3 regions of the Allobosea sp. TBD101 genome follow, and region 1 is predicted to be linked to each of the others. Evidence: predicted binding sites of a transcription regulator. Region 1 holds the regulator's gene; each other region holds the start of a gene.
The links. Region 1 encodes LexA, which represses DNA repair genes until DNA is damaged. Its sites were predicted from a motif close to TGTTCNNNNTGTGTTCNG; they were not measured.

Region 1 (2,262 bases):
GCCGCGAAGATCGCAAGGGCGCGCGCAGCCGATGCCGATGTGCTGATCACGCTCGGCGGCGCCTCGGTCGGCGCGCACGATCTCGTGCAGGAAGCGCTGACGCGGGCCGGCATGACGCTCGGATTCTGGAAGATCGCGATGCGGCCGGGCAAGCCGATGATGACCGGGCGGCTCGGCCGGATGGTCGTGGTCGGGCTGCCGGGCAATCCGGTCTCCTCGATCGTTTGCGGCCATCTCTTCGTGCTGCCCTTGATCGAGGCGCTGCTCGGCATTGCCGATGCCGATCGCGACCGCAGCATTCCCGCCATCCTCGGCCGCAACATGCCCGGCAATGACGAGCGCGAGGACTATCTGCGCTCGGAGCTCACGCTGACGCCGGAAGGCTGGGTCGCGACGCCCTTCGACCGGCAGGATTCCTCGATGCTTGGTACGCTCGCGCGGGCGCAGGCCCTGACGATTCGGCCTGCCCATGCCGCTCCCGCGAAGAAGGGTAATTCCTGCCGTATCCTGCCGCTGCGGTAGAGCGCGCGCTCTTTATTGCCCCCGCGACGTCATTCCGGGCAAGCGAAGCGCAGACCCGGAATCCATCGTAGAACGCCGCGCTCCATGATAGATTCCGGATCGGCGCCGCTGACGCGGCTTGTCCAGAATGACGGCGCGTTTTCCATACGGCTATCTCACGCTTCCGCCACGGCATAGCAGCTTGCGGAACACAAGCAGAACGCGTATGGTGTTCGTGCTTTGTTTCGAATCTGCGCTTTGAGGGGCTGGCGGCGACCATGCTGACACGCAAGCAACACGAACTCCTGCGCTTCATCCAGGAACGCTTGCGCGAAAGTGGCGTGCCGCCCTCCTTCGACGAAATGAAGGACGCGCTCGACCTGCGCTCGAAATCCGGCATCCATCGTCTCATCATGGCGCTGGAGGAGCGCGGCTTCATCCGCCGCCTGCCAAATCGGGCCCGCGCACTCGAAGTCATCAAGATGCCGGACGGGTTCGGCGCCCCGCAGCCGCGCCCGCGCTTCAGCCCGGCCGTCGTGCAGGGCGGTCTCGGCGCCCAGCCGAGCGTCGCCAAGCCCCGGCCAGCAGCGGTCGAGGACGACAGCCGGCATTCCATCGCCATTCCCGTCATGGGCCGGATCGCGGCGGGCACCCCGATCTCGGCGATCCAGAGCCGCAGTCACACCGTCTCGCTGCCGCCGGACATGCTCGGCTCCGGCGAGCATTACGCGCTCGAAGTCCGTGGCGATTCGATGGTGGAGGCCGGCATCCTCGACGGCGATACCGTCGTCATCCGCAAGCAGGACACGGCCAATACCGGCGATATCGTCGTCGCGCTGATCGACGACGAGGAGGCGACGCTGAAGCGCCTGCGCAAGCGTGGCTCCTCGATCGCGCTGGAAGCGGCCAATCCCGCTTATGAGACCCGCGTGCTCGGCCCCGACCGGGTCAAGATCCAGGGCCGCCTCGTCAACCTGATGCGACGCTACTGAAGGCGCTCGACATCGGCGTCGACCTCACTGTCGGAGGCTGATGCAGGCTGCACCGTTGCGGGCTGACCAACCGGCCGGGTTGCCACCTCTGCCGGGCGAGGCTCGCGCCGGCGGGTCCATGGACGGTCGGCTGCGGTCGGCTCCGAGGTTCGGCTGTTCCACCCGGTCGCCGTCCGGTAGAGCGAGGTCGCGCCGTCGCGTGATAGCGCCATCCGCTCGACCAGTCTGGCCTTGCAGGCCCCGCTCCAGGGAATGGCGGTGACGACGAGATCGGCGCGCAGGCAATCCTCGATGATCGCGAGACGCTCGCGCGTGTACGAGATCGTGCGCTTGTCGGTCGTCTGCGCGACGCAGGCCAACCGGTCGCAAGCAACACCGGCACGCAAAGTCGGATCATCGGGCGAGCGGCCGTCGCCATCGGCAGCAAGCCATTGCTGCAGGACGAAGCGACTGGGCTTGCCTGCGATGGCGAGGCGTCCGTCCAGCCCGCGGACGGCCAGCCCCGAGCCGTCGCGCTCGACCAGGATCTCCGGCCGCTCCGGCTCGCCGGCTATGACGACGCCGAAGACCAGCGGCACGGCCGCCAGCCAGCGCCAGGCCGTGGTCCAGAGCGTCAGCCAGAGCAGAGCCATCGCGAAACAGGCCAGCACGGCCGGGCCGAAGGCTGCGACCGTCACGGTGGAATGGTCGATGGTCGCGACCCAGTGCGCGACCTTGAGCACGACGTCGGAAGCCAACCCCATCAAGGCCCAGGCCGGCCAGTCCAGCC
Region 2 (2,262 bases), 1.5 Mb from region 1:
CGACCCAGAGCCCGACGCCGTAGATCGCGAAGAGCGGCACCGCCATCATCAGGGCGCCGCCGGTCAGGATGCCCTTCCACCACAGCACTGTGCCGCTGATCAGTGTCGAGACGCCAAAGAAGGCCTGCATGTTGGCCCGCGTCTTGTGCCGGTCGTTGCGCTGCGCACCGAGCCAAAACACCGCGAGCGGCATACCGCCGATCGAGGCCATGCCGTTGAACAATCCCGACAAAGCGCCCACCCCGAGCGAGAGCGGAATCGTCGGGCGCCCATGGTAGCGCCAGCCTGACGCCATCAGCGCCACCGCGGTCAGCACGAGCAGGGCGAGCACCCAGCGCATCGTCTCGCGATCGAGCCAGATCAAGAGCCAGATGCCGGCCGGCAGGGCGAGCGTCGCGGTCAGCAGCAGCGGCAGGATTTCGCGCCATTCCGCCGTTTTGGCACTGCGCGCCGCGATCGGCAGCGCGAAGGGCAGATCGATGAACCAGATCAGGCCGAGCGCCGCGACCGGCCCGAGCACGACCGAAGCCAGCGGCATGAACACCATGGCGAAGCCGAAGCCGGTGAAGCCGCGCACGAGCCCGCCCAATAGCGTCGCGGCCAGCAGGATGGCGATGCCATCGGCGCTGACGCCCGGCATGAAGGAAGACAGGATCGAGGACATGGAGCCGGCACAAGGAGAAAAGCGAGGCGGACCATGCCCGCGGGCCGACAGCAAGAACAACTTTCCTTTTTGATGTCATCGATCAGGGGAATTCATCCCGCCCCGTCCCATCGCCCGTCTCGGCGCGGGACAAATCCGAAACATCCGCTAGGTTGAGCCCGTCATGGCACCTCCGATTCGCATCCTCGGCATTGATCCCGGCCTCCGGAAAACCGGCTGGGGCATCGTGATTTCGGAAGGGAGCAAGCTCTCCTTCGTCGCCTGCGGCTGCATCGAGAGCGACGGCGCCCTGTCGCTCGGCCAGCGCCTGCGGCAATTGCATGAAGGCCTGAACAAGGTCCTCGCTGCGCATCGCCCGCATGAGGCCGCCGTCGAGGAGACCTTCATCAACCGCGATCCGCAATCGGCGCTGAAGCTCGGCCAGGCCCGCGGCATCGCGCTGGTCGTCCCCGCCCTCGCGGGGCTCGATGTCGCGGAATATGCCGCCAACCTCGTCAAGAAGACCGTGGTCGGCGTCGGCCATGCCGACAAGAAGCAGGTCCAAGCGATGATCCGCGTGCTGCTGCCCAAGGCCGAGACCTCCTCGGCCGATGCGGCGGACGCGCTCGCTGTCGCGATCTGCCATGCCCAGCATCGCGGCATGAAGGCGCTGGTCGCGCAGATGAAGGCATCATGAGCCCCACGCTTCCGCTCGATATTTTTCGCGACACTCCCTCACGCGGGTCATCCCGGACGGAGCGAAGCAAAGACCCGGGATCCATTCCGGAACCTCGCCGAGACATGTTCCGGAATGGATCCCGGGTCTCCCTCCGGTCGCCCGGGATGACCCGTGGAGAAAATCGATGATCGGCAAGCTCAAGGGCCTGATCGATTCCTATGGCGAGGACCACGTCATCATCGACGTGCAGGGCGTCGGCTATGTCGTGCAGTGCTCGGCCCGCACGCTCCAGCGCCTGCCCCAGCCCGGCGAGGCGGCCGCGCTCTCGATCGAGACCCATGTCCGCGAGGATGCGATCCGCCTCTACGGCTTCATGTCCGACAATGAGCGTGACTGGTTCCGCCTGATGCAGGTCGTGCAGGGCGTCGGCGCCAAGGTCGCGCTCGCGATCCTCTCGACGCTCGATCCGGGTGGGCTCGCCACCGCCATCGCCACCAACGACAAGGCCGCCATCGCCCGCGCGCCCGGCGTCGGCCCCAAGCTGGCGCAACGCCTCTGCGCCGAGCTCAAGGACAAGGCTCCGGCCTTCGGCCATATCGATCCAGGCGTCGCCCAGCTCGCAGGCGCGCTCGAAGACCGGAAGCTGCCACAGCCGATCGCCGATGCCGTGTCGGCGCTCGCCAATCTCGGCTATCCTCAGGCGCAGGCTGTGGCCGCCGTGGCGGCTGCCGCCAAGGCCGCCGGCGATGGTGCCGGCACGGCCCAACTCATCAAGCTGGGCCTGAAGGAACTGGCGAAGTGAGCCAAGCGCCCGACGAGCTTCAATTGCGCGTCGTCACCGACAAGACCGAGCTTTGCCGCATCATGCTGGCGAGCTGGGGCTCGCATAGCATGATGATCGACCTGCACGTCTACGACGTAGCGGAGATCGATGCGCTCG
Region 3 (2,262 bases), 450 kb from region 1:
GGGTCAGCTTGGAATAGTCGACGAGTTCGCCCGCGCCATAGAAGCCGACGAGATTGCGGACCCAGCCGAGGATCGCGATATCGGCGATGCTGTAGTCGTCGCCCATGATCCAGGTTCGGCTCGCCAGCCTGTCCTCGAGCACGCCGAGCAGGCGCTTGCTCTCGCTGGCATAACGGTCGCGCGGGCGCTTGTCCTCATATTCGCGGCCGGCGAATTTATGGAAGAAGCCGAGCTGGCCGAACATCGGGCCGATCGCCGCCATCTGGAAGAACACCCACTGGATGGTCTCGTAGCGGGCGGCGGGGTCCTTCGGCAGGAGCTTGCCGGTCTTCTCGGCGAGATAGAGCAGGATCGCGCCGGATTCCCACAGGCCGAACGGCTTTCCGTCCGGGCCGTTGGGATCGATGATCGCCGGAATCTTGCCGTTGGGATTCAGCGACAGGAATTCCGGCCCCCAGGTCTCGTTCTTGCCGATATCGATGAGATGCGGCTCGTAGGGCAGCTCCAGCTCCTCCAGCGCGATCGAGACCTTCACGCCGTTCGGAGTCGGCAGCGAATAGAGCTGGATGCGGTCGGGATGCGCGGCGGGCCAGCGCCTTGTGATCGGGAAAGCGGACAAGTCGGCCATGAGAGGCTCCGTCTGAATCGGATGAGGCTTCGGCCGCGAACGATAGAGCCGGCCGCGACCAAAGCAACGGGACACGACCCCGATTGCCGCAAGCCGGCCTTGCACGGCTGCATGGAAGTCAGTCCAGCGGCCAAGAGCCTAAAATCACGTACTCCCTGTTATCGATGCTCTCGATCAGGACGAACTCGCGCACCTGCCAGCTCAGCGGCGGCACATCGATCGGCTCCCGACGTTTCCGGTCGTAGAACATCGTCACATGCGGCCGGAAGCTCGACCCATCGACCTTGAGCCCGGCGCGTCGCAAGGCGTCGAGGAGCGTGCCGGACAAGCCGTTGGCGCCCGGCAAATCCTCACATGTCATCAGCGAAAACGCGTAGTTCGTAGGCTTACCGAAGCTTGCCGCTTGATTGAACATGACAGCGAAGGAGGTCTTCCGGATTGTCTTGGCGACCTGACGTGCCATCGCGATGCTCTGCCCGAACGGGCCGTCGGGGACCGCGATCCCCCGCAGGGTCACATGATACTTGTCGGGACCGCGCAGCGGCCTCCCAGGGTGAAGACGATAGTGCAGAGCGCGCGCAAGCTGGTCGATCTGCAGCCCAGCCTCCGCATCCGGGAGGAGCGCGAAGAAATAGCGGGGCGGGCGGCGGCCTTCTCGCGGCCGGAACTCTCGCCCACCGTCAAGGTCGAGAACGAGCTGCATGATCGCATCATAGAACAAAACAAGAACTTAACAAGGAGCGAGCCGACCAGCAAAATTCGCAAGGCTGCCAGTCGCCGCGACCGCCCTACCCGCGCTTGAGCACCACAGGCCCCGCGTCTAGGCTGCTTTCGGTGGCCGCACGGCCGCCGCTTGCGCCCCTCGCTCGGCGGGCGGCACGGATTCCTCTCCTGTCAGGCATTGGCTATGGCTTCCTCAGACGCACTCGCCGCGGTCTTCGACCATATCGAGACCAACCGCAGCGCCTTCCTCGACCGCCTCATCGCGTATCTGCGCCATCCCAGCATCAGCGCCGAGAATATCGGTATCGCCGAGGTCGGCCTGCTGCTCGTCGACATGCTCACGGAGATCGGCCTCGAGACCAGCCTGATCCCGACCGAAGGCCATCCGGTCGTCGTCGCGCGCTGGGAGAAGGCGCCGGGCAAGCCGACCGTGCTGCTCTACGGCCATTACGACGTGCAGCCGCCGGACCCGCTCGACAAATGGGTCTCGCCGCCCTTCGAGCCGACGATCCGCGACGGCCGGCTCTATGCGCGCGGCGTCGGCGACAACAAGGGCCAGCATTTCGCCCAGATCCTCGCGATCGAATCCCACCTCAAGGTCCATGGCGAATTGCCCTGCAACGTCATCCTCGTGCTTGAGGGCGAAGAGGAGATCGGCAGCCCGAACATCGCCGGCTTCGTCCGCGCCAACCCGCATCTGCTGAAGGCCGACCTCGCCGTCACCGCCGACGGCCCGCGCCATGCCAGCGGCGCGCCCTCGATCAAGTTCGGCTCGCGCGGCGTCGTCTCCTTCGACCTGCGCTGCCGCCATGCCAGCCGCGACGTCCATTCCGGCAATTTCGGCGGCGTCGTGCCGAACCCGATCTGGACGCTGGTCCATCTCCTCGCGACGATGAAGAACCCCGAAGGCG

Region 2: the regulator LexA is predicted to act here: its motif matches at 790-807, upstream of ruvC (crossover junction endodeoxyribonuclease RuvC).
Region 3: the regulator LexA is predicted to act here: its motif matches at 1,342-1,359, upstream of AC6RIC_RS13205 (2'-5' RNA ligase family protein).

The regions. Positions count from the first base shown of each region.
Region 1 is NZ_CM187543.1:3,144,300-3,146,561, forward strand. Features, by position in the region: gene AC6RIC_RS15415 (molybdopterin molybdotransferase MoeA) at 1-522, shown strand, start outside; gene lexA (transcriptional repressor LexA) at 780-1,493, shown strand; gene AC6RIC_RS15425 (ComEC/Rec2 family competence protein) at 1,487-2,262, opposite strand, start outside.
Region 2 is NZ_CM187543.1:1,623,704-1,625,965, reverse strand. Features, by position in the region: gene AC6RIC_RS07640 (TSUP family transporter) at 1-664, opposite strand, end outside; gene ruvC (crossover junction endodeoxyribonuclease RuvC) at 828-1,340, shown strand; gene ruvA (Holliday junction branch migration protein RuvA) at 1,507-2,124, shown strand; gene AC6RIC_RS07625 (GNAT family N-acetyltransferase) at 2,121-2,262, shown strand, end outside.
Region 3 is NZ_CM187543.1:2,696,362-2,698,623, reverse strand. Features, by position in the region: gene AC6RIC_RS13210 (glutathione S-transferase N-terminal domain-containing protein) at 1-628, opposite strand, end outside; gene AC6RIC_RS13205 (2'-5' RNA ligase family protein) at 747-1,331, opposite strand; gene AC6RIC_RS13200 (M20/M25/M40 family metallo-hydrolase) at 1,536-2,262, shown strand, end outside.